Prochlorococcus marinus XMU1412: one gene and its partner. The protein of the gene in region 1 interacts with the protein of each later gene in a pairwise test. Links are inferred from orthologs where the notes say so. Each region holds a gene or a part of one and is shown in the gene's direction. Other genes may lie near its edges.

What was found.
Region 2: the proteins of eno (region 1) and rpe interact in binary tests that used the Escherichia coli proteins (3 or more experiments, as listed by UniProt). The link is inferred for Prochlorococcus marinus XMU1412 from one-to-one orthologs.

The regions. Positions count from the first base shown.
Region 1 is NZ_JAAORJ010000001.1:198,017-207,382, forward strand. Bases 1,161-4,158 are described here. They hold eno (phosphopyruvate hydratase), read left to right. Parts: upstream 1,161-2,012; coding sequence 2,013-3,305; downstream 3,306-4,158. Other genes in these bases: HA152_RS01085 (ATP-dependent Clp protease ATP-binding subunit), read right to left, coding at 1,161-1,749; HA152_RS01095 (ABC1 kinase family protein), read right to left, coding at 3,311-4,158. Also shown: more of HA152_RS01085, read right to left, coding at 1-1,160; more of HA152_RS01095, read right to left, coding at 4,159-4,978; HA152_RS01100 (hypothetical protein), read right to left, coding at 4,975-5,292; HA152_RS01105 (NAD(P)/FAD-dependent oxidoreductase), read left to right, coding at 5,546-6,502; HA152_RS01110 (P-II family nitrogen regulator), read right to left, coding at 6,525-6,806; HA152_RS01115 (sodium-dependent bicarbonate transport family permease), read right to left, coding at 6,809-7,807; HA152_RS01120 (SulP family inorganic anion transporter), read right to left, coding at 7,814-9,366. UniProt on the Escherichia coli protein: Catalyzes the reversible conversion of 2-phosphoglycerate (2-PG) into phosphoenolpyruvate (PEP). It is essential for the degradation of carbohydrates via glycolysis.
Region 2 is NZ_JAAORJ010000002.1:223,252-241,233, reverse strand. Bases 239-2,962 are described here. They hold rpe (ribulose-phosphate 3-epimerase), read left to right. Parts: upstream 239-1,083; coding sequence 1,084-1,842; downstream 1,843-2,962. Other genes in these bases: lptB (LPS export ABC transporter ATP-binding protein), read right to left, coding at 2,907-2,962; ccsB (c-type cytochrome biogenesis protein CcsB), read right to left, coding at 1,864-2,793; glpX (class II fructose-bisphosphatase), read right to left, coding at 239-896. Outside these bases: more of glpX, read right to left, coding at 1-238; more of lptB, read right to left, coding at 2,963-3,635; HA152_RS04135 (DUF309 domain-containing protein), read right to left, coding at 3,723-4,091; translational GTPase TypA, read right to left, coding at 4,103-5,899; HA152_RS04125 (M15 family metallopeptidase), read right to left, coding at 6,028-6,741; chlP (geranylgeranyl reductase), read left to right, coding at 6,854-8,194; glyS (glycine--tRNA ligase subunit beta), read right to left, coding at 8,175-10,337; HA152_RS04110 (NADPH-dependent assimilatory sulfite reductase hemoprotein subunit), read left to right, coding at 10,425-12,212; HA152_RS04105 (M15 family metallopeptidase), read right to left, coding at 12,216-12,899; ATP-dependent DNA helicase RecG, read right to left, coding at 12,957-15,413; HA152_RS04095 (adenylate cyclase), read right to left, coding at 15,436-16,521; tsf (translation elongation factor Ts), read right to left, coding at 16,526-17,182; rpsB (30S ribosomal protein S2), read right to left, coding at 17,227-17,931. UniProt on the Escherichia coli protein: Catalyzes the reversible epimerization of D-ribulose 5-phosphate to D-xylulose 5-phosphate.

The DNA.
Region 1 (9,366 bases):
TTCAACTTGATATTTAAAAGGGAAATTTCTATTTTTCTTTATTTTATTAAAGTTCTCTTCAACTTTTTGTATGTCATTCACTATTTCACTTAACTCTTCTTCAAGCTTTTCTAAATAATCTAGATCATTTTCAATTTCTCGATTTGATTTATCTTTAATTTGTTTGGTTATCTTATCTTCTTCTTTCATTAAAATAGATAATTCCTCCATTTCTTCACGTAAATTGTTCCAATTTTCCAAAAGAACGTTCAATTTTGCCTCTGATTGTTGTCTATTATTCAATAGTTTTTCTTGAGCTTCGACATTTTCTCCTTGCAAATTATTCAATTTTTCATCAATAGTATTAAGTTTGTTTTCTTGTTGGAGAATGATTTGTGGCATATTATTAGACTCGATTTTCAACTGTGCAGCTGCTTCATCAATTAAATCTATTGCACTATCAGGGAGACATTTATCGCTGATGTATCTATCGGCCAATTTTGCAGAATAGTTTACAGCCTCTTCAGAAATTTTTATGCCATGATGTAATTCATATTTCTTTTTGATTCCTTGTAATATTTTTACGCTTAATTCTACTGAAGGTTCATTAACAGCTATCTTTTGAAAGCAATTATTTAATGCCTGATCTTTTTCAATAGTTTCACGAAATTTCTCAGGTGTTGTTGTACCGATACATCTAAGTTCTCCTTCAGCTAATAAAGGTTTTAAGATATTACTGATGTCGGTAGAAGATCTGTCAGAACTTAATATTGAGTGAATTTCATCAATAAAAAGAATCATTCCTTGGTTTGGATTATTTAGTTCCTGCATTATTAAGCTTAGTCTTTCCTCTAGTTGACCTCTAAATTTGGTCCCAGAAACTAATGCACCTAAGTCAAGTGAAATAATTTTTAAGTCCCTTAAAGTATCAGGAACTTTTTTGTCTACAATTAATTGCGCAAGTAATTTTGCAATTGAGGTTTTACCAACTCCAGGATTGCCAATAAGTATAGGGTTATTTTTGTTTCTTCTGCAGAGTACCCTCATTAAATTATTGAGCTCATTTTCTCTTCCTAAAACAGGATCCAATAAGCCTTTTTTAGCTGATCCTGTTAAATCTTTTCCATAAATTGAAAGAACAGTTTCATCTTTTCCAACTTGTTTTTTGGTTTCAATTTGAAGTTCACTTTTCGGTAATGGAACAATAGCTTTTTTAAATTTTTCTTCTTTTACAAGAGTCTCTTCAGTCTCGTTGTTTGATTCGAAATTAGATTGATTATTTATTTCAATCACATTCCCATAATTAAAAGAATCTTTTGATTTATTAATATTTGGGTAAAACTTTAATTCTTCCTCTAATTTTTCCATGGAAAGGTTTCCTTCTTCAAAAACATAATTTCCAATTCTTAAATCTCTTCCAAGAGCAATTAGTAAATGAGGGATTTCTATTAATCTCGATCCCCATTGAGTTTTAATCTGATTCGCGTTATCTAATAAAATTTCTAAATCTTCTCCGATAGTAAAAATATCTGACTCATTTGTTGGTGTCTCTTCTAAAAAATCTTCTGTTATGTCTAAAACTGTATCTTGGTCGATTGATAATTTTTCAATGAAGGCAAAGAATTCACTTGATGAGAACAATGTATGAATTATGTGTTCAATATTAAATTCGCTATGATCCCATTTTTTTGCGGTTTCTTCCCCTAATAAAAGAAGATTCCAACTAATATCGCTAAATAGTTCAGGACTGGATGTAAGTGTTTCTCTCATAAACTATAAAAACTATAGTTGATTATTAATTAATATTCTAAATAGGAACTGCATTAATAATCATCCAATAATTTTCAAATTGTAAGATGAATTTGAAAATTATTTAGATGAGAGGATTTGAGGGGACTTTAGAATCAAAAAAAACGTTAAATAGTATCTAAGCCCTTATAAAATTAAAAAATTATAGTTGGTTAACAAATATATTTCAGATATTAGCCAAATAGTTCAGCTATTAATAGGATTTAAATAGTAATAATTAAATTGTGAAAGAAACTATTGATTTTCTTATTGATACTGTTGAAGCAAGGCAAGTCCTTGATTCAAGAGGTAATCCAACTGTAGAGGCAGAAGTATTTTTGGAATGTGGTGCAAGTGGTAGAGCAATTGTTCCCAGCGGAGCTAGCACTGGTGCTCATGAGGCACATGAATTAAGAGATGGTGGTTCGAAATATATGGGAAAAGGCGTTTTGAATGCCGTTAATAAAATTCATGAAACCATATCGCCGGCTTTATGTGGTTTGTCATCTTTAGATCAAACTGCAGTAGATAAATTAATGATTGAAATTGATGGAACTCCTAATAAGTCTAACCTTGGAGCAAATTCAATCCTTGCAGTAAGTCTTGCCACTGCTAGAGCATCAGCAAATGCTTTAGAAATTCCCCTATATAGATATCTTGGAGATCCATTATCCAATCTTCTTCCAGTCCCATTGATGAATGTAATAAATGGTGGTGCACATGCACCAAATAGTCTTGATTTTCAGGAATTTATGCTTGTTCCACATGGAGTTAATAATTTCAGTGAATCATTAAGAATGGGTACTGAAATTTTTCACTCATTAAAATCATTACTTGATCAAAAAGGTCTATCTACCGCTGTAGGCGATGAGGGTGGATTTGCTCCGAATTTGTCATCAAGCGAAGAAGCAGGGGACTTATTATTAGAAGCAATTCAAAAAGCAGGATTTAAGCCTGGTGAGCAGGTATCTTTAGCTTTAGATGCCGCTAGTACTGAATTTTATAGTGATGGTATTTATAAATATGAAGGTAAAAGTTTAAATAGTTCTGAAATGATTTCATATCTTTCAAGATTAGTTTCCAATTATCCAATAGTTTCAATAGAAGATGGTTTAGCAGAGGATGATTGGGAGGGTTGGTCAGAATTAAACAAAGAATTAGGAAATAAAGTTCAGCTTGTAGGTGATGATTTATTCGTTACTAATACAGAAAGATTAAGGAAAGGGATTATGGAAAATTCTGCCAATTCAATCCTAATAAAGGTAAATCAAATTGGAACATTAACTGAAACTTTGGAGGCTATTGAATTAGCTAAAATTTCTGGTTTCACAAGTGTTATTAGTCATAGAAGTGGTGAGACTGAAGATACAACAATTGCTGATTTATCTGTCGCAACAAGATCGGGTCAGATCAAGACCGGCTCTTTGAGTAGAAGTGAAAGGATTGCAAAATACAATAGGCTTTTAAAAATTGAGGAGGAATTAGGAAATCAAGCAAGATTCGCTGGAGCTTTAGGTTTAGGTCCCAAAAATATATAGTTTTTTTAGCCTTTAAGTTTTTCTAAACGTGAGCCTTTTCTCATACTTAATTGGCATTTTATCCAATCAATACTTATTGGGAGTGCAAAAAAAAGTGGCAACAATGCAAAATTATTTTGTTTATTGGTTACAAGTAAAGCAGATGCAATTGATAAGCTTCCTATAAGAATTGAATGGCCTAAAGTTTTTTGAGCAGTAAACATTTTTTTGAATTGCCTATCAGACTCTCCCATTCTTATTTGTAATTGTAAATCGCCCTGCTCTAATCTTTCTAAACTTTCATCTATTCTTTTGGGAATACCAACAGCTTTCGATCCTAGTTCACCCACTTGCCTTCCAAATTGGTTAATTAAATCGTTAGGAGTTTGATTATTTGAAGTCATAAGTTCTATTAAATAAGGCTTGGTAACTGATACAAGGTTAAACCCTGGATCAAGCATTCTACCAACTCCTTCAAAAGTTGATAAAGCTCTCATCACAAAGATTAAATCTACTGGCAGTTGAAATGGTGTTTCATAGACAAGTTCGTATAAATCTCCAGATAATTTTTCAATAATATTTGGACTAAATGGTGGAGTTAAGGCTTCTTTAAGCATCACTCTGACTAATCTTCTGACTGGTCCTACATCAATATCTTTTGAAATTAGCCCAGCCTGTTGTAATTCACTAACAAGTGATGAAGCGTCTCTTAAAGCAGCAGCCTTAACCATCCCCCCTAATCTTGTTTGAAGATTATTTGAGATATTGCCCATCATTCCAAAATCATAAAAAATCAATTTACCTTCATTTGAAACTGCTAGATTCCCTGGATGAGGGTCTGCATGAAAAAAACCGTAATTTACTAATTGTTTTAAATAACTGATAGCCCCTATTTCTGCAATTTTAGGTAAATCAATTTCTTGTGATTTTAATTTTTCTAAATCGCTTATTTTTGTTCCTTCCAGAAAACTTAAGCAAAGCACTTTTTCACTGCTCATATCCCAAATTACTTCAGGAACTTCAACATTTTTATCATCAAGAAATTGCTGTCTAAATCTTGCTGCATATTGTGCTTCACAATTAAAATCAAGCTCCTTCATGAGAACTTTCCTACACTCTTTGGCAATCTCAACCCAGTTTCTACCTCGGCTCCAATTCTTATTTTTCTGCAACAATCCCGCTATTTGCTGCATTATGCCCAAATCAATAACAAATAATTCTTTTAAATTTGGTCTTTGCACTTTAAATACTACATTCGTACCATCTTTTAATGTTGCCCTATGAACCTGAGCTAATGATGCTGATCCAACCGGATCACTTATTATTTGATCTATATCATTAAACTTAGACCCTAGTTCTCTTCTTATAGTTTCTTCAACTTGCGCAAATGAAAATTTAGGAACTTGATCCTGCAATTTAGACAATTCCTGTATCCAGGTATTAGGAATTAAATCAGGTCTCGCTGATAATAATTGTCCAATTTTAATAAATGCTGATCCAAGCTTTATTAATTGATTAGTAAACCACCTTGCTCTTTTAATTTGGACCTTACTTTTTTCATTGCTCTTAGTTTGGAAAATTGTAAATCTAATATTATCTATCCACAAATTTATTAAAAGCGAAATCAGAGTTACCCAAATAAGAAAGGCCCTCTTAAATTTTTTTAAACGATAATGAAGAATGTGATAACTCATATAATTTGATTATTTATATTTTTATTAAAGTGATCAATTTGCTTATTGATATCTTCAATTTGATTTAAAGCTATTGTTATTTTGGGATCTTGATAAGTATTTGTGGACTCATTTTCTTGAATATTTTCAGCTTTCTCCATTCTTGAGGCTTCTTCGATTATGGATTCTTTCAAACTATCAAATTCTTTTTTGAGAATTTCTGGAGCATCCTGAGCAATATTTGTTGCTTCTTCAATTTTTTCAACCAATATCTCGTTTAATTTTTCGGTTACTTTCTTAATAGCAGCTTTTAAAAGGTAGTCAGAGTTGGTCATGAAAATATAATGTTTCTACGGCAATTGATTTTTCGATATGACTTAATAATAGATCAATACAGAACATTTCACGTAAGTGATCATTTTGATAGTTAATTGTTTATGTTTTTCCTATGTAAGTTTGTTTCTATATTATGCTTTTTTCTTTTTTTTCTTTTAACTTATATCTATATACAAGGTTAGGTATTCACATTAAAGATATCTTCTAACCAAAAGCTCATCTAATTAACTACTAAAAAGGAGTTTTTAAAAATTGGAAATCATTGAGTCAGATGTAGTTATTATCGGAGGAGGTCCCGCCGGATGTACTTGCGCACTTTATACATCGCGGTCAAACTTAAAGACAGTAATTCTAGATAAAAATCCATCTGTTGGCGCCTTAGCAATAACTCATCAAATTGCTAATTATCCAGGTGTTCCGATTGATATAAGTGGGGAGAAATTACTTACTCTAATGAGAGAACAGGCTGTGGAATACGGCACAGACTATAGAAGAGCACAAGTGTTTGGAATAGATGCTAGTGGAGAATGGAAAATGGTTTATACACCCGAAGGCACCTTCAAGGCTAAAGCACTTGTTCTTGCAAGTGGAGCTATGGGTAGGCCTGCTTCATTTAAGGGGGAAGCTGATTTTCTTGGCAAAGGAGTAAGTTATTGTGCTACATGTGATGGAGCTTTTTATAAAAATAGAGAAGTTGCCGTAGTTGGAGTGAACAAGGAGGCAATTGAAGAGGCAACTGTTCTTACTAAATTTGCTTCTACTGTACATTGGATTACATCAAGTGATCCTAAATCAGATAATGAAGAAGCTATGGAATTGATGGATAATTCAAATATAAAACATTGGAGTAGAACAAGATTATTGGAAATATTGGGTGATGATATGGGTGTGAATGGAGTTGTTGTAAAAAATAAGCAAGAAGAAAATCCTATTAATTTAAATTTAGATGGAGTGTTTGTTTACATGAGTGGTTCAAAGCCAATTACTGATTTTTTAGGGGATCAAATTGCTTTAAAAGAGGACGGAGGAGTTATTGTGGATGACTTTATGTCCACAAACTCTGATGGAGTTTGGGCAATTGGAGATATAAGAAATACACCATTTAAGCAAGCGGTTGTTGCAGCTTCTGATGGATGTATTGCTGCAATGTCAATTGATAGATACTTAAATAGTCGAAAAAATATAAGAGTAGATTGGATTCATTCTTAAAAATAAATATTGCTTCTTTAATTTAGAGGGGTGTTGCTTCAGAAATATAAGCAACTCCTCCGTAATAGCTTAAATCGTCCCTGATATTATCTCTCATTTTATCTATTAATTCTTGCTCACAAAAAACAATTACATGAGCATTTGCACCTAATCCTGTAAATTCCATATCTTCAGTAACAACTCTTTCAGGTCCTCTGCCTGTGGCGTGTTTCATAACTGTATATCCAGGAACATTAGCTTTTTCTAATGTTTTAATGATTGCATCTAGTTCTCTTTCACTAAATATCAAGTCTAATCTTTTCATTTTTATAAAGGGGACAATGGGATAATGGTATTTACTAAACTCATATATATTGGAATGCCAAGAACTATATTGAATGGGAAAGTTAGACCTAGTGTAGTTGAAATATAATAACTAGATTTAGCTTCTGGAACTGTCATCCTCATCGCTGCAGGAACTGCTAAATAAGAGGCGCTTGCACATAAAACCACAAATAAAAGTGCATTGCCAGGCCCTAAAGATAAAAATCTTGCAACAAAAACACCAATAAATGCGTTAAACAAAGGCATAAAAATGGCAAAGCCAATCAAGAACGAACCCGCATTCTTCAGTCTCGGCAATCTTTGAGCAGCGACTATTCCCATATCTAATAAGAAGAAGCATTCTGCTCCATAGAATAATTGTCCAGTAAAAGGCTCCATTTTTGCAATTCCCGAGGGATTACTGGAAGCAGTGAGAAACCCTACAATTAGGCTTGAGAGCAATAAATAAACTGATCCATTCAAAAGTGATTCGTGTAATATTGCGCTTAGATGCATTTTTCTTGATTTTGGTCTATTTTTGGGAGCTGCAAATTTCACAAGTAATAATCCAACAATTATTGCGGGAGATTCCATTAAAGCTAATGCGCCAACCATAAACCCATCAAAAGCTATTTTTTGACTCTCCAAAAAACTTTCTGCGGAAATAAATGTAACAGCACTAATTGAACCGTATGCTGCTGCTATTGCGGCTGAATTAAAGACATCAAACTTAAGTCTTAAAATTAAAAATCCAATCAGCGGGATTATAAGTGACATCAGTATTGCAGCACTTAAAGTAGGCAATACCTGGTCTGTAAAACCACTTTTCTGTATCTCTATACCTCCTTTGAACCCAATAGCTAGTAGCAGATATAAGGAGAAGAGTTTAGGTAATGGAGCTGGTATTTCTAAATCAGATTTAAAGAGTACTGATATTGCTCCAATCAAAAAGAAAAGAACTGGCGGGGCTAATACATTTTGCAGAATTGGATTTATTTCCATAAATTACTAGGCTATTTCATTTAGAGCAGTTTCTAAAGCTTCTTTTCTTGTTTCAATAATGCCTTCAACTCCAAACTTAGCTAATCTGTCTTTTACTTTTTCATTAGCACCAGCAACAAATGCTTTTCTGGAATTATTTTTTGCTTCTTGCATCATATCCTCTATTGCAAGAGTCGCTGTAACTCCAAGTCGTGGTACATCAGTGATATCTAATATCAAAACTTTGTAGTTTCTTACAAGCATCATTCTCTCAGATATGCCTTTAGCTGCTCCAAAACTAAGTGGTCCTTTAAGTCTAAATAGCATTACCTCACCCGAACATCTATCTAGAAGTGCTTTTTCATCAGCAGGCAAAGCATTTTTTCCTTGATCATCTTCTGATAAAGGATTATCCTCATCCATGCCTTCTAGTTGAGTTTCGGTTATTGAATCAATAGTGAGCATGTTTGCTATGAATACACCGACTAAAACTGCCCAAATTAAATCCCAAAAAACAGTCATTAAAAGTACGCCGTACATTACTACTGATGTTTTTAAAGATAATTTGTGAGCTCTCCTCAAGAATCCCCAATCAATAATATCTAGGCCTACTTTTATAAGAATTCCTGCTAACAATGCAGTTGGTATTTGCTCAGCTAAAGGTCCTGCACCAACTAAAACTATCAACAATACAACCGAGTGAACCATACCCGAAATTGGAGTTGATCCTCCAGATTTAACATTTATAACTGTTCTCATGGTTGCTCCAGCTCCAGGTAAGCCTGAAAACAGACCTGCAACAGCATTTCCTATTCCTTGACCAATAAGTTCTCTATCAGAATTATGTTTTGTTTGAGAAATATTGTCTGCTACTAGAGATGTCAGTAAGGAGTCAATTGCGCCAAGTACTGCTAGGACTAATCCTGCTTTGAAAATAATTGGGAAATATTGATTAAAACTTGGGAAATTTAAAGATGGAACTCCCCTTGGGATTTCTCCAATTCTATCAATAGCGCCATCTCCAAAAATTAATATTGATATTGGGGTAACTATCAATAGGGCCAAGAGAGGAGAAGGAACCCACTGACTTATTTTTCTAGGAGTAAGAAATACTATACCTAGTGTCATTATTGCCACTCCAATAGCAGCACCATTGGGCTCGAAATTTGAAAATACAGTAGATAAAGATTCGACTACTCCACCTCGAGTGCTAATTCCAAGTAATGGTCCAATCTGAAGCGCAATGATTATTACACCAATACCAGACATAAATCCTGAAACAACAGAATATGGAACTAAAGTAATATATTTACCAAGTTTTAAAATCCCGAATAATATTTGCAGTAAGCCGCCAATTACTACCGCTGCCATAACTAAAGGTAAAATTTGTCCTGCAGAAAGATCTCTTGGAACCCCTACTGCTGCTAAGCCTGCCACTACACCTGCAACAGTTACACTCATGGGACCAGTTGGTCCACTAACTTGAGCAGGTGTTCCGCCGAATAATGCTGCTAAAAAACCAACTACTACTGCTCCGTATAGTCCATAAATTGCTCCGCCAGGTCCTAACGCAGCATTAC
Region 2 (17,982 bases), on another replicon or contig:
CTTTCAAATTTAACTCCATCAAATAATAATCCATCAGTTATTCCACTTCCAGCGAAAACAACATTTTCTCCAGATGCCAATTCATTTGCTTCATAGATTTTATCTATATCTGTTATGCCCATTTCATTAAGACGTTTTATATTTCCTTCTTTTGTGTAATCAGCCCATTCAGAAGTTTGAGCGATTGCCGGATCATAAACTAGTTGTCCTTGAAAGTGTCCGCCGAGAGCTCTCATCGCAGCAGCTGAAATAACACCCTCTGGAGCTGCTCCTATACCCATCAAGCAATGTGTTCCAGTTCCTGCAAAACCGCATGCAATCGCAGCTTGAACATCACCATCAGAAATCGGTTGTACTTTTGCACCACATCCTCGAATCTCTTTAATTAAATCTTTATGTCTAGTTCTATCCATTACAACTACAGTAAGCTCATCAATAGAAAGGCCCAAGCAATCACTTAGTATCTTCAAGTTTTCAGTAGCTGAATTTCTAATATCAACTTTACCTTTGGCCGCAGGAGGCGCTGCTAATTTGTTCATGTAAAAATCAGGAGCATTGAAAAGACCACCCGTATCAGAGGCAGCCAAAACCGCCATAGAACCTCTTTGATTATTCGCACAAAGATTAGTTCCTTCGCAAGGATCTACTGCAAAGTCAACCCCTGGGCCACTTCCACTACCAACCTCTTCACCTATATAAAGCATGGGTGCTTCATCTCTTTCACCTTCTCCAATAACAATTTTCCCTTTCATTTCAATTTTGCCCATTCGCAATCTCATTGCTTCGACAGCTGCAGCATCAGCTTCATCTTTTTGACCAAGTCCTGTTAGTTTTGCTGAGGCAATAGCTGCTTGCTCGACAACTTCGAGAATTTCTTGAATTAAAGTTTGATTCACAATTAAATTTTGAGGTTTTTCTAAAAGGTTTTGAGTATGATCTCATATAAAATGCAATTTTTTATGAGAATTATTATGCTAGTAAGCTTTTTTTAACTCTTTACAGCTGTTACTTTATCAGGCCGTGACTTGAAATTAGGAATAAACAACTAAATATAGTATCTTTATTAAATATTTTAAAAATTAAATGACTGAGTCAAATCAAGCAAATTTAACTGGTGCAAATAGACCAATTCAAATAATTCCTTCAGTTTTACCAGCAGATTGGGCAAATATGGGGGCATGTGTGAAAGAGCTCGAGGAAGCTGGGGTAGATAGAATTCAGTTTGATGTAATGGATGGAAATTTCGTACCAAATCTTACATTTGGTCCTGAAATGATTGCTGCATGCAGGAAATATTGCAATGTCCCTTTTGAAACTCAATTAATGGTAAGCCAGTACAACTGTGAAACAATGCTTGAATCTTATGTAAACGCTACAAAAGGGGTAAATGGTGAACCAGGAGTAGTAATAGCTCATGCCGAAGCAAATATTCATTTGCATAGAGTTCTTGGAAGAATAAGAGATTTAGGAGGATCTCCTTCTGTTGCATTGAACCCTCATACTCCTTTTGAAATGATTAAAAATATAATGGATATGGTTGATCATGTTTTGGTTATGACAGTTAATCCAGGCTTTGGAGGACAAGCTTATATACCAACAATGCTTAATAAAATAAGAGAAATAAGAAACTTTATTATCGAAAAAAACTTAGATGTCGACATTGAAGTTGATGGGGGGATAAAAGCAAATTGGACTATTTCACAATGTGCCGATGCTGGTGCTAATTGTTTTATTGCAGGTAGCGGAATGTTTGCTTACCCAACATTAAAAGAAGGATGTGATGACTTGAGAAAAGTTGCACAAGAAGCACAAAAAGGGAATGTTCTTTCAGAACCTCAATAAATATTCTGGATGATTAAGAAATCACCCAAATATCCATCCATAACTATGCAAACCTATTCCTAAAAAATTAACTCCTAAATAACATACTAAAACAACTAAAAAGCCTGTAGATGCTAATAATGCTGGTTTGCGTCCTTGCCAACCCTTGCTTATTCTCATGTGTAGATAAGCGGCATAAAACAACCATGAGATAAATGCCCATGTTTCTTTTGGATCCCAACTCCACCATGTGCCCCAGGCCTCATTAGCCCAAACTGCACCTGAAATTAAACCGAGAGTCAAAAGAACAAAACCTACCAATATAGAACGATAACTTAATGTATCTAATTCTTCTGAATGAGAAAATTCAATAGGCTCAACTAAATCATTTACGGGATAGCTATTTGAAAGTTTAAATCCTCCTATACCTGTAGAACTACTTCTGATTTGAAGTGGCTTATTTTTATTGATAAACAAAACAGACATTGAAAGTAAAGAACCTATTATTAATGCTGCATAACTAAGCATTACGACGCTAACGTGCATTACTAACCAACTAGACCTTAAAGCTGGAACTAAATTGGATGATAATTTCAAATCCTCAGGTAAAACAAAACAAGCAAAAGCCACAGTCAGTAACTCAATAGGTATAGCAATTGAAGGAATTATTGGTGCTTGGTATTCTCTTTCAACCAATAGTTGACCTAATGTGATACCCCAAGTAAGGAAATAAAGAGATTCATACAAATTGCTGATAGGAAAGTGCCCAGAAATTGACCACCTAAAAAGTAACTGTAATGTTATTAATAAGTTCACTAAAATCGTAATGAGTCTTACAGCAGCAGAAGACTTTTTTTTAAAAACTGCACCCAAAGATAATGGTAAGTTAATTAATAATAAATAAAAAACTAAAAGACCTAAGACTGAAACCGGTTCATATATTAAATTTTTAAAAAAATTATCTAGTAACATTTCTAGAAATTTCTCAAGTTTTAATATTTAATGACAACCAAATAATAATTAAAATCATTCTCATATGAGTAAATTTTTAATAATAAAGTTTTAATTTATTTTAAAAAAGCATTTCAAAGTTTGAAATTATCTCCTAGATAATACTTCTTGACTATTGGATTATAAGCCAATTCACTTGATGAACCTTTAGCTAAAATTTGTCCTTCACTTAATACATATGATTTGTTAGTAATTAGAAGGGTTTCCCTCACATTATGGTCTGTAATGAGAATCCCCACCCCATCACTACTTAATTTTAGAATTAGTTTCTTTAGATCATTAACAGCTAGAGGATCTATCCCAGCAAAAGGTTCGTCTAATAACAAATATTTAGGTCCTTTTCTGCCTACAGTGAGAGCCCTTGCAATTTCACACCTCCTCCTCTCTCCTCCTGAAAGTTGATAACCATAATTATCTACAAAGTTATTCAAATTAAATTCATTAATTAATTGTTCTCTTCTATTTCTTATAGCTGCTCTACTATAAGATGAATTTTGTAAAGCCAAATCTATATTATCCTTAACTGTGAGGTCTCTAAATATACTCGCTTCCTGAGTTAAGTACCCTAACCCAAGTCTTGATCTAATTGGTAGAGGAAGATTGGTTATATTTTTCCCATTCATTAAAATTTCACCTTTATCTGGTTTTATATTCCCAACTGCAAGATTAAAAGTTGTAGTTTTCCCAGCACCATTAGGTCCCATCAAACCTACAACTTCCCCTGGATTAACAGTTATGGAAACATCATTTACAATTAATCTTCCTTTAATTGAAAGGGATACATTATGAATATTTAGGTTCATTTTCCTTGAGATCGATTAGTTTTCTCACTTTCTTGAAAAAAAATTAAATACATAATAGTAATTTAATTGAAGATAAAGATATATTCATCAAAGAGGTTTCAAAAAAGGCTTATCGTTCTCGTTTAATAGTTCTCTATATTGTAATTTCCTTAATAAATCTTCCAAACATTGGCAGAAGGATTCAAGATCAATCCCTAAATCAATCTTGGTTCTAGTTTTTATTCTGCCTAAACCCTCTCCAAGCAAAATAGTAGCTCCATTTAAATTACCTTTACTTAGGTGAAACTGAGAAACAGATACTTGTAAAATTCCTTGGATAACTTGTCTTTCGTCACCATCTACGGAATTCCATATTTCTTCAAAAGCATCATGAGCCTCGTACCATTCATGATTGTTAAAAAGATTTAAAGCTGTAAAAAGGGAATCTTGAAAACTTTTTGCACTTTCTTCGTTCATTAAAGCAATTACTAATTTTTTTTCTTTTTATTTATTTTTCTCATTCTTATTGAATCCGGTGTTACCTCTAGCATTTCATCTGGACCAATATATTCGAGCGCTCTTTCAAGGGTAATATCCACAGGTGACTGCAAAGTATCAAGTTCTTCTGCCCCTGCAGATCTCATATTAGTCAACTGCTTAGTTTTACATATATTCAACTCAAGATCTTGAGGTCGATTATTCTCACCAATTATCATTCCTTTATAAACTTTAACTCCAGGTTTAATGAAATATACTCCCCTATCTTCAGCATTCTTTAAAGCATAAAATGTGGCTACACCTTCCTCAAAAGCTATAAGAACGCCATTCCTTCTGGTTTCAAAGTCTCCTGTTTTAGGTTTATATTCATAAAACGAATGGCTCATGATACCTTCACCTCTGGTGATCCTTACAAACTCCCCGCGAAATCCAATTAATCCTCTTGATGGTACTAGAAATTCTAATTGAGTTCTACCATCAGAACTTGTCTGCATGTTTTTCATCTCTGCCTTTCTAGATCCAAGTTTTTCGATGCAAGAACCAACAGATACTTCAGGTACATCTAAAACCAAAGTCTCTATAGGCTCACATTCAACATTATCAATTTCTCTGAAAATTACTTGAGGTTGTGAGATTTGAAACTCAAAACCCTCTCTTCTCATAGTTTCAATCAATATCCCTAGATGTAATTCTCCTCTTCCTGAAACTGAGAACCTGTCAGGAGAATCAGTTTCTTCTACTCTTAGGGCAACATTTGTTAGAAGTTCCCTCTCCAATCTATTTTTTAATTGTCTACTGGTAACAAATTTCCCTTCCTTACCCGCGAATGGTGAATCATTGACAACAAAAGTCATATTTAAGGTAGGTTCATCAACTTTGATTAATGGAAGAGGATGAGGAGAATCGGGACATGCTATGGTCTCACCAATATTGACGTCATCGAAACCAGAAACAGCAACAATATCACCTGCAAATGCTTCATTTATATCAATTCTTTGTAAGCCTTCAAATCCTAAAAGCTTACTAACCTTACCTTTAATAGTTTTTCCGTTTTCTTTAATTAAACTAGCCTGTTGGCCATTTTTTATAGTTCCATTATGGATCTTCCCAATTACTATTCTGCCTAAGAAATCAGAATAGTCCAAAGTAGTTATTTGTAGCTGAAGAGGCTTATTAGAATCACCTACTGGAGGAGGAACGTGTCTAATAATAGCTTCAAAAAGAGGCATCATATTGTCACTATTAGATTCCATCTCTTCTTTTGCGAAACCAGATAAGCCACTCCCAAAAAGATAAGGGAAATCACATTGATCATCATCAGCACCTAACTCCAAAAACAAATCAAGGACCTTATCAATTGCTATTTCTGGTACTACTCGTGGTCTATCAATTTTATTTACAAAGACTATAGGCCTAAGTCCTTTTTCTAATGCTTTTTTTAAAACAAATCTTGTTTGAGGCATAGGTCCCTCATTTGCATCAACAATAAGCAGGCAACCATCAACCATTCCCAAAACCCTTTCAACTTCTCCTCCAAAATCGGCATGTCCAGGTGTATCTATAATATTAATTCTGGTATCTTTGTAGTTAACTGCAGTATTTTTTGAGAGAATTGTTATCCCCCTTTCTCTTTCAAGATCATTTGAATCCATTACACATGTAGGAATAACTTCATTGTCTCTAAATATTCCTGATTGAGATAACAATGCATCTACAAGAGTTGTCTTCCCATGATCTACGTGAGCAATAATTGCAACATTTCTAATTTCTTTTATCGAAGATGACATTTATAGAATTTATACAAATATTAGATTAACTTTATTAAGGCTAACTCAAAGTATGCTTATTATGAGAATTTTCTCTTTAAGACTTTGAAAAATATAATTTATTGAATAATTAAATTAATCAATTAGATTTATAATTTTCTATTTGAGCTTTCAAAAACTTTTAATGCTTCAATTGACCCCTCATATCTCCAATGCCAGGGTTCGTAATCTATATATTTATTATCTTTGGTGAACGATAACTTAAAGTGAAACTTAGCTGCATTTTTTATTAACCATCTGAAGGCGTCAGTATTTTCGAAGTCGGTTTCAAAGTCTGTCTCTCTTTGAGTAGCATCACCAATATCGATTGCGAAACCTGTACTATGTTCGGAATACCCTGGAGGGGCTGAAACTCTAGCTCTTTCTGCCGCTTCTTGATTTCTAATAGATTTTAAAGAATAAAAGATATCGTTTTGCAAATTTATTGATCTATAACCACTCAAGAAGACTAAATATATCCCATCCTTTTTGGCTTCTTCTCTCATCCTTAGTAGAGAATCGCGCATATCCATATGAACTTCAATATTAGGCTCAATTAAAACTAATTTCTCCTTAGAAATTTCCGCATAGGGTAAATGACCTAAAATTCTATGGTCGTGATTTATCTGAGCCTGAAAATTGAGATTATCAAGTGATCCTATTTCTATATTTTTAATTAATCGCAAAGCAGCGACAGAAAAGATAAGAAAAAGAAATGGAGAAAATATTAATAGTTTTTTTAATAATGTTGAATTTGGATTATTTAGGTAAGTTCTTTTGGCAAGTGGTATATCAAATTGATCGATATCTTTGTTTAGTTCCAATATTTAGAAGTGAATTTGGAAAAGATATTTCGATATTAACTATTATTTTAAGAAATGCACTTTTATAAGCAAAAAAGATGTAGTTTTTATATACAGTAATATTTTTTTTCATATGTTGAGGGTAGCTGTTATTGGTGGAGGTCCAAGTGGTTCATGCGCGGCAGAAATACTTGCTAAAGCTGGAATAAAAACTTGGCTCTTCGAGAGAAAATTAGATAATGCGAAACCATGTGGAGGAGCAATTCCACTTTGCATGGTCGAAGAATTTGATTTGCCTGAGTCAATTATTGATAGAAAAGTAAGGCATATGAGAATGATATCTCCATCAAATAGAGAAGTAGATATAAGTTTAGATAGAGTTTATGGAAAAAGTGATAATGAGTTTATTGGAATGTGTAGAAGAGAAGTTATGGATGCCTTTATGCGCAACAGAGCATCAGATCTTGGTGCTACATTAATAAATGGATTAGTTACTTCTATTGATACTGGCGATAATAATCAAGGGCCATATAAGCTTTCCTACTCAGATTTTACGAATGGAGATAAAAAGGGGGAACTCAAAGAGCTTACTGTTGACCTTTTGATCGGAGCTGATGGAGCCAATAGCAGAGTAGCAAAAGCCATGGATGCAGGTGATTACAAAGTTGCTATAGCATTTCAGGAAAGAATTAAATTGCCTAAAGAAGAAATGAGTTACTACGAAGATCTTGCTGAAATGTATGTTGGAACTGATGTTTCTCCTGATTTTTATGGGTGGGTATTTCCAAAATATGATCATGTTGCTGTGGGCACTGGAACCATGCAAAAGAATCAGTCATTAATTAAAGGACTTCAAGAGGGTGTAAGAAATAGGGCAAAGAAAAGACTTGTTAATGGTGAAGTAATAAAAGTAGAAGCTCACCCTATTCCTGAGCATCCAAGGCCAAGAAGGGTAGTTGGGAGAATGGCATTGGTTGGTGATGCAGCTGGTTATGTTACAAAAAGTTCTGGAGAGGGTATTTATTTTGCTGCAAAAAGCGGAAGAATGTGTGCTGAAGAAATTGTTGAAGCATCAAAAAAAGGCCAAGTAATTCCATCAGAAAAAGATTTAAAAAACTATCTTAAAAAATGGGATAAAAAATATGGCACAACTTATAAGGTGCTAGAAATCCTTCAAAATATTTTCTACAGAAATGATTCTGCTAGAGAAGCCTTTGTTGAGATGTGTGATGACATGGATGTACAAAGACTTACTTTTGATAGTTACTTATACAAAAAAGTTGTCTCCATGAAACCATTACAACAACTTAAAATTACAATGCTTACACTTGGTTCGATTTTAAGAGGGAAAGCCCTAGCGCCTCTAAAATATAAACCCGTTGATAGTGCTGTTAGGGAAAATAAAGAAGTAGAAAAAATGCTAGAAAATTATTCAATAAAGGGAGGCATTAAAGTTAAGAGTTCAAAAGTGTAAAGTCGGCTATTTTTAGAGAATAATTTCTAATTAAGCTCAACAAATTGAGTCTATTGTTTCTTATTTTTAAATCCTCTGACATTATTAGGACTCCCTTTTCATTATCAAATAAATCCTCGATAGTGTTTACATTAATCTCAAACAAATTTAGAAGTTCCAAATAATTGCAATAGCCTTTAGAAAAGAGTTTTTCTAATTCTTTAATAAATTCAAAAACTTTGAATTCACAATCTTTTTCAAAAAGTTTTGTGTTTACATAATCTTTTGTTGAGAGAACCTCTCTTGAAAGATCACTATTATTTGCTAATTTGCTTACCCTAGTAATCACCTTTTGGATTTCAACAAAATTATCCTTTTCGTTAAAATTGATAATGGAATTAATCCTATTTTTAAGATCAACAATATTCATTACTCTTTTTTGAGGTAATTCATCAGAAGAGCAAACGGCCTTTATTAATTCTTTACTTAGTGATATTTCTTCTAGATGACTAACAATTCTTTGAACTAAAAATTCATTTAAATCATAAAATACTTTTTCTCTTGAGAAGTTTAAATTCGGAAATAAGATTTTCCAAAAATCAATAAGTTCTTTGAATAATTTATCTAAAGGTAAATCAATTTCATAATCCCAAATTATTTTAATCACTCCATTCAAATTTCTTCTTAAAGCATAAGGATCAGATGATCCACTGGGACGTTTACCAGAAATAAATATACTTATTAAAGTTTCGACCTTATCTGCTATGGAAACTATTGCACCATATTTTGTGGAGGGCAACGCATCTTTATAAAAAGAAGGTAAATAATGTTCAGCGACAGCCAAGCAAACATCCTCACTAAATCCCTCATATTTAAGATATTTACCACCCATTATTCCTTGCAGCTCAGGGAATTCGAAAACAATTTCGCTACATAAGTCGTTTTTACAGTATTTAGCAGCCTCTATTATTTTTTTTTCTTCTAAAGACCTATCATTTAAAAATTTAAGAATTTTTTTAGTAACTTCCTCTATTCTTTCTACCCTCTGGAATATATTTCCAAGTCCTTTCAAATATGAAACAGATTTAAGCTTTTCATTTCTTTCGATTGAAGCAACTTTTTTGTCACTTTCTACGAAAAACTTTGCATCTGAAAACCTTGCCCTTAATACTTTCTCATTACCTTTAGTAATATTATTATTTGATTCTTCAAGACCATTTGAAATAACGCAAAAAGTTGTACTAATATTTTTTTCAGAGCTTAAATCTAGTTTAGAAAAACTTTTATTTTTCAATAAAAGAGGAACGTATCTCTGATGATTTTTCATGACTGTTGAGAGAACTTCAACCGGAAGATCAAGAAATTCCTCACTAAATTTGCCAATAATTAAGTCTGGCCATTCAACTAAATCAGTTAGTTCATTTAGTAATCCTTCTGAAAGGTCTGGTTTCAGATTTAAAGATTTAGATGCCTGATTTATTAAACTTTCAATTTTTTCTTTTCTTTCTTTTCGAATAGCTATTACTCTATTTCGTTTCAATAATTCAAAAAAATCATCAGGATTCTGAACTTCTAAAACTTCATTTATTAATCTATGACTTTTTGATTTATTACTTATTTGAATTTTTGGATCACATTCATCAAATTCAAAATCAAGAATTTCATCATTATAAATAGAGGCAATCCATCTAATAGGTCTTGAAAATTTTATATTCCCAGCACCCCATTTCATAAATCGAGGGCCTTGAAGACTCTTTATTAATTTTGGGATAATCGAATACAAAGAAATTCTTGTTGATTGTCCTTTCTCAATTTTCTTTCCAAATACAAAATCACCCTTTTCTGTACTTTTTATTTCTAGTTCGCCTACATCTATATCTAAGCTATTAGCAAATCCTAAAGCAGCATTAGTAGGGCATCCATTTAAATAAGCTGAATTTGCTTTAGGCCCTTTTCTTTCTATTATCTTATCTTCTGCATAATCAACTAAACCTTCGATAAGTAGAATTATCCTCCTTGGTGTGGATGTAACAACTATATGTTCGAATTTGATTAACTTTTTATCCAATTCAAATTCTATTAGAGTTTTAAATTGCTCTAGAACAGAATGAGAAAATTTTGCGGGCAACTCCTCTGTTCCTATCTCAAGTAAATATTTAGACAAGAAAAAAATATGACTTTACTTACTATAATTTACTACCAGTTAAATAAGCTTTTCGCTAATGTATAAAAAGAGATATTTTTTGGTCCTTTGATCAAGGTTGAGAAAGTAAAAAAGAAAAAAGATCCTGCCAAGGAAGAAACTGTTTGTTTGGCAAATGGACTAGAAGTTTCTAAATTTGAAAATTTTAAAAAAAGTAGCAAATTTCTTAAGGAGCCACTAGCTACAGAATTAGTCAATGAGAGCGATCATTTTACCAATGATGCAGTTCAGTTATTAAAATTTCATGGTAGCTATCAACAAGATAACAGAGAAAATAGAAGGCCTGGCAAAAGTAAAGATTGGCAAATGATGCTTAGGTTAAGAAATCCGGGCGGTGAAGTCCCTGGGAAATTATTTTTAGCATTAGATGAATTATCTGACAAACTAGGCAATGGAACACTAAGGGCCACTACAAGACAAGCCTTTCAAATGCATGGAATTAGAAAGGAGAACCTAAAGGAAGTAATTCAAACAATCGTAAATTCAATGGGCTCCACATTAGCTGCATGTGGAGACATAAATAGAAACGTTATGGCACCCGCGGCTCCATTTGATTCGCCAGACTATAATATTGCAAGAGCATTGGCAAAAAAAGTTGCAGATCTCCTCACCCCAATGGCTGGCCAGGGAACTTTTTTAGAGCTTTGGGCTGATGGAGATTTAGAGTACACCATAAAGCCTGACAAAGATATTGAAGCAATTAGGAAGCTCCAATTCAAAGATAATGTTTTTAGTGGGATAAAAGATGAGCCTCTCTATGGTTCAACTTATTTACCGAGAAAATTCAAATGTGCTGTTACAGTTCCTGGGGACAATTCTGTTGATCTTCTTACCAATGACATAGGAATAGTTGCCTTTACCTCTAAAGATGGAAAGTTAGAAGGGTGCAACTTCTATGTTGGAGGTGGTATGGGCCGCACACATAATAATGAAGAGACCTTTGCCAGAATTGCAGATCCACTTGGATATGTTGAAGAACCTGATGTTTATGAATTAATACAAAGCATTGTGGCTATTCAAAGAGATTATGGTGATAGAAAATCAAGAAAAAATTCAAGAATGAAGTATCTTCTTCATAGGAAAGGTATTAAATGGTTCAAAAAGATACTTTCTGATAAGTATTTCAAAAAAGAAATTAAAAAAATTAGAAAAGAACCTGATAAGGCTCTTATTGATTACCTAGGTTGGCATAAACAAAATAAAACCTCCCATTTCGTAGGTTTACCATTATTATCAGGGCGATTATCTGGAGATAAGAAGAATACCATCACAAGTATTGTTAAAAAATATAATTTAGATTTAAGGCTCACACCAAATCAAGATATTTTACTTTGTAATATCGCCAATAAAAACAAAGGTGAAATTCAAAAATCTCTATCAAAAATTGGATACGATAATTTAGAAAACATTAATGAAATACAAAGACACGCTTTAGCTTGTCCTGCTTTACCACTTTGTGGTCTTGCAATGACTGAAGCTGAAAGAATATTACCTGATGTATTAAAAAGGATTGAAAATTTACTATTAGAACTAAAAATACAAAAGACAATATTATTCAGAATGACAGGATGTCCGAATGGATGTACCAGGCCTTATATGGCCGAATTAGCACTTGTTGGAAGTGGGCAAAACAAATACCAATTATGGTTGGGAGGAAGTAAAAATCTACAAAGGCTTGCTAAACCATTTTTACAAAGAATGGAACTTAACGATTTAGAAAAAACTCTTCAACCATTATTTGATAATTGGAAGAGTAATTTAGATTTGGATTTCGGAGATTTTATAAATACTCAAGATGAAAATTATATATTAAATTTACTAAATGAAAATCAATAGAATTTAAATTTTTCCATAAAGGGCATTTGTTTTTTTATTTTTCCAAGCCCATAATTGATCACCATAACTAAAATGCCACCATTCATTAGGATGTTGAGCAAATCCGAATTTAGTCATAATTTCCCTTAATAAATTTCTTCTACTATTCCAAATAATTGCTTCTTCATTCTTTATGTTTGCATAAAAATATGGATTTGAGGTCTCATCCATTTGATCAACCATGCTTCCCATTTCAACAAGATTTCCGTCTTTATCAGATAAACAAACATCCAATGCACCCCCAGTTGAATGAGGGGGGGGACACCTAGTGTCATAAGAAGGATATGCCCAAAATTTTTCCACTTTTTTTAAAATGGATGGATAAGAATTTATGTTTTCAAAAGAAATATCAATATCTGATTTTTCACACTCTAATGAAAATGCTCTTTTAAACATAAATTCCTGGACTTCTAAAGGTCGCCAACTGTCATAAATTAAAAGGTTAAAACCACTCTTTGATATCAAATAATCATTTACTTTTACTAATCTATTTACTACCTCCTCTCTTAATTTCCAAATAGAAGTTTTATCTTTGTAAGGTGCTCCTAAATGAGAGTAAGGGTGGGGATCTAAAAACTTTAGACAGCTAGGTATAGCTATTAATTTATCTCCATTATCTTTAATTGGTATTTTATTCCAAATTTTCAATTAAAATTTGCAATTGATTCATAGTGGCATATATATCTAAAATTACAATGATAGTTTTTAATTTAAGAAATCATGAATGAATTTATTATCAGAATTATCGATAAGTATATTCCTTAAAACAATATTTTCTTTTAAATCAGGATCATCACTAATAATCTTAATAGCCTCTTCACGAGCCTTATCAATAAGAAATTTATTGTTAGGTAAATTGTCCAGTACAAAATCAGGCAATCCGGATTGTCTATATCCTAAAATCTGGCCTGGTCCCCTAAGCTCCAAGTCTTTTTCAGCGATATAAAAGCCATCATTAGATTTTTGCAAAACACAAAGTCGTTTATTTTCTAATCCATTTTTATCGGGGGTTACCAGATAACAAAAAGATTTTGTTGATCCTCTACCAACTCTCCCCCTTAATTGATGTAGCTGGGACAATCCAAATCTGTCAGCATTATAAATAATCATAATTGTGGCGTTAGGCACATCAATGCCAACCTCAATTACTGTGGTTGAAACCAATAAATTAATTTCATTCTTTAAAAAAGAATTAATTACTTCATTCTTTTCTTGTGGACTTAATTTGCCATGTAATAATCCAACTTTTTTGTTAAAAAAGACCTCTTCTGATAAATGTTTAAATGTTTTCTTCGCGGAGCTTAAATTCATTTTTTCTGAATCTTCTATAAGTGGCAAAATCACATAAGCTTGCTTTCCCTTATTAATCTCATCTTCAACAATCTTGAACAACTTAGTTAAATCGTCTTCTGATATTATTTTTGTTGTTATGGGAACTCTCCCAGGAGGTAGTTCTGTAATTTGACTCACATCTAAATCACCATAAATAGAAAGCGCAAGAGTTCTTGGAATTGGTGTTGCTGTCATTGATAACAAGTTAGTATTTTCTCCTTTATTTAGTAATCGATTTCTTTGAGTAACCCCAAATCTATGTTGTTCATCAATTACGACCATGCCTAATGCATTAAAGATGACTTTATCCTCAAATAATGCATGAGTACCTACGAGGATATCAACTAATCCATTGTTCAAATTAGAGAAAATTTCTTTTCTCTTTTTTTGAGGAGTATTCCCAGTAAGTAGTTCAACAGAAACTAAAAGGGGGTTCAAATATTTCAATAAATTTTTATAATGCTGTTCTGCCAATACCTCAGTTGGGACCATAAATGCACCTTGCAGGTTTTTTTCAATGACAAGTAAAAGAGACGCTATTGCAATTATGGTTTTACCACTTCCCACATCTCCCTGAAGCAATCTAGACATTGGTTCGGGATTAGATAAATCTTTCTTAATTTCATTTAAAACATTTTCTTGAGATTTTGTTAATTCAAAAGGAAAGGTATTTAAAAATTCTTTTAATAAAGATTTCTTTTGAGGTAATTGAAGGGAAGTTAAATTTTTATTCGTCTTTCTTTTTCTAAGTAGGAACTTTATTTGAAGTAGGAATAACTCATCAAAAACCAAACGTTTTTTTGAATCAATAAGTGCCTGTTGAGTTGGTGGAAAATGAATATTAATCAACGACTCTCCTTTTGATAGTAAAGATAATGAATCAAGTTGCTTTTTATTTAAAATTTCTGGATATTGCTTTGCATAAATTAGTACCTTTTTCATAAGTTTTATAAAACTCATATTTGATAATGCTTCACCTAATGAATACAAGGGTAATATTTTGCCTGAGAAATTAAAATTATCATTATTATCCTTAAGAATTTCAATTTGCGGATCTACAAAAGTTTTGCCATACTCTGTCAATTTAACCTTACCGGAAATTGCTAATTTGGTACCAGTAGTATACAAAGATTTTTGAGATGTGAAGAAGGAGTAAGATCTAAATCTTCTTCCTAAAAAAAATTTTGTAACCTTTATTGAAGACGTTTCATCAGAAACTACAATATTCATTATTGATAAATTACTATTTTTTTTACTCTTATGAATATAAAATCTTTTAACGATTGCAATGCACGTGTATAAATTATCTGGTTTTAAATTTATTATCTTGACTCTATTCGTATAGTCTAAATATGTTCGTGGGAAATAATTAATTAGATCTTTTATATGAAATATCCCTAATTCATTAAGCTTATTTTTATAAACTTTTCCTACATTTTTTATTAATGAAATATCTGAATCAAAAGACAAACTTGAATCAGCTTTATTCAGAAAAACATTATTAGAAATATTATTAGAACTCTCTATTTCTAGAGTTTTACCTAGTTTATAAAGATTTTTTCTTGTATCTATAATTAATCTTTTTCTTTGATTTTCATCTAATTTATTATATTCATTATATTTTTTAGAAAATTCATAAAATATCCTTAAATATTCGTCTGAGAGATTTAGATTATCTAGTTTTTTTAATGATTCATGCAAATAATCATTAAAATATTTTTCTCTTCCTAAAGTATTAATAAATTTGTTTTCAGTTTCAATAGTAAGAGATTTTTGAAGAGGTCTTATCCAATCTTTAATTAATTTATTATTATTCCCGCTAATAGTCACATTTGAAAAAAGAGTTATTTTTTCAACGTATCCTATTCAAAGTTATTTCTTTTTGCCTCCAATATGTCTCTTTTTTAATCAAACGCTGAAATTGATTTTTTAGCTCATTTATTTTGTTCCTTTGAATAGAAAGATTTAAATTTTTAAACTCTAACTCAACAGTAGATATATTGAAGAAAATAATGCTTGGAAAATTATTACCGGTTAATGATGACCGATTTAAGTTTAATTCGAAATTAATAACAAAAGGATATGGATGTTTTATCATAAAATTTTTGCCTACTAAGTAAACAAAAGAATCTTTAGATATCATCTTTTTTATTAGATTTGCCTTGAATAATTCTTGGTTAATATCATATGAAAGATTCAATAGTAAATTTTCCAATGACTTGTCTATTAAATCAAAATTATTAAGAATCTGATTTTTTGGTAAATTATCCATTTGATTGATATTTTCTTTTTCTTGATGTATTGATTTTTCCACCTTTTCTTCTCCTATTAATTCAATTAAGGAGGAAATAAATTTTTTTTCCACTCCTAAATCTTCAAAAATATTATTTTTAGATAAATAATTATTATGGTGGTTATTATCTAAATCAAGTGATACTAATCTCTCATAATTATGAGCTTTATAATATTCAGAAGTATTTGGAAAGTCTTCAGTAATCTTGAACTGAGTGGGTTCTTTTAATTGACAACCATCTTCATATTGAAATTTTTCTTTATGATCATCCTTTATTTTTGTGGAACTATTAAAAATAGTAAAATTAATTTCCTTATTTATATTTTTTTCAATTTCATTTATCTTTAATTGTTCTACTGTTAAAAAGGGCAAATTCGTAAATATTAATTTACTTATTTTTTTTTCAAAATGACTATAGAATTCATTTTCATTCAAGAAATTATCATTAATTAATGGATAACTATATATTTGATTAAGGCCTTTTTCTACAGAGATGAAAAGTAGATCTCTTATTAGATTAAGATAAAGTTCATATTCCTTGTAGATATTTCTAGTTAATATTCTTTTTTGTATGTCTGCTCTCTCTATTTGAGAATTAATTTTATCTATATCTATGTAATTATTGTAATTATTCAAATCATTCAAGTGACTAGTTTGTTTGCATTGATGCGACCTCTTCAGCAAAGTCCATCTGATTTTTTTCGATACCTTCACCCAACGTATATCTTGTAAAGCGTCTCACTTTGATATTTTCCCCAATTTTTGCAGCTGCTTGTTTAACAAGATCCTCAACTGTTAGAGAACTATCTTTAATGTAGGGTTGTGAAAGCAAAACAAGCTCATTAAGTCTTTTTGCTATTCTCCCTTCAACTATTTTTTCTTTAATTTGTTCTGGTTTTCCAGATAAATCATCCCTACCCATTTCAATCTGCTTTTCTTTTTCCACAACATCTTCTGGTATTTCATCAATTGATACATACTCAACATTTGGGCATGCTGCTACTTGCATTGAGACATCCTTCAACAGAGATTGGAATATATCACCTCTAGCAACAAAATCAGTTTCACAATTTAACTCTAGTAAAACTCCGACTCTTGATCCGGTATGTATATAACTACCAATTGACCCTTCGGCCGCTACTCTTCCCGATTTCTTTTCAGCACTGGCTATGCCTTTCTTTCTTAACCATTCCAAAGCTTTATCTAGATTTCCTTCAGTTTCGTTAAGTGCTTTTTTGCAGTCCATCATTCCTGCGCCAGTTTTGTCTCTAAGATCTTTTACAAGTTTTGCTGTAATGTTTCCCATTTGAAGTAATAAAAAATAGTGAATAGTAAGTTTTAAATTGGAATTTAATTTTTTCTTTCGGCATTTGAGCCCTTTCTACCCTCGTTTATGGCATCTGCAAGTCTTCCTAAAATAAGTTGCACAGATCTAACGGCATCATCGTTACAAGGGATTGGAACTTCACACAAATCCGGATCGCAATTTGTATCCAACATTGATACTAATGAGATGTCTAATTTTCTAGCTTCTAATACTGCATTAGATTCTCTTCTCTGATCAACCAATACAACCACATCTGGTAATCTTCTCATACCCTTAAGTCCACCTAAGTATTTTTGTAATCTTTCAAGTTCTCTCCTTAATACTGCAGCTTCTTTTTTAGGCCTCATTGCTATTGAACCACTACTTTCCATTCTTTCTAGATCCTTTAATCTTTCAATCCTAGCTTTCATTGTTGTCCAATTAGTCAACATCCCTCCAAGCCATCTTTGATTTACATATGCAGCTCCACACCGTGTAGCTTCTTGAGCTACTACATCTGATGCTTGTTTTTTTGTACCGACAAATAGGAAACGTTTACCGCTTTTTGCAGCGTTTCTTGTCCACTTATATGCATTGTTCATACACAATGCTGTTTTTACAAGATCAATAATATGAACTCCATTTCTAGCGCAATATATATACTTAGACATCTTTGGATTCCAACGTCTAGTTTGATGCCCAAAATGAGCACCAGCTTCCATCATTTCTGATAGCGATACAACAGCCATAATTTAAAAAGGGTTTCGGGTTAGCCTCCATCTGACGGGGAATTAATATTA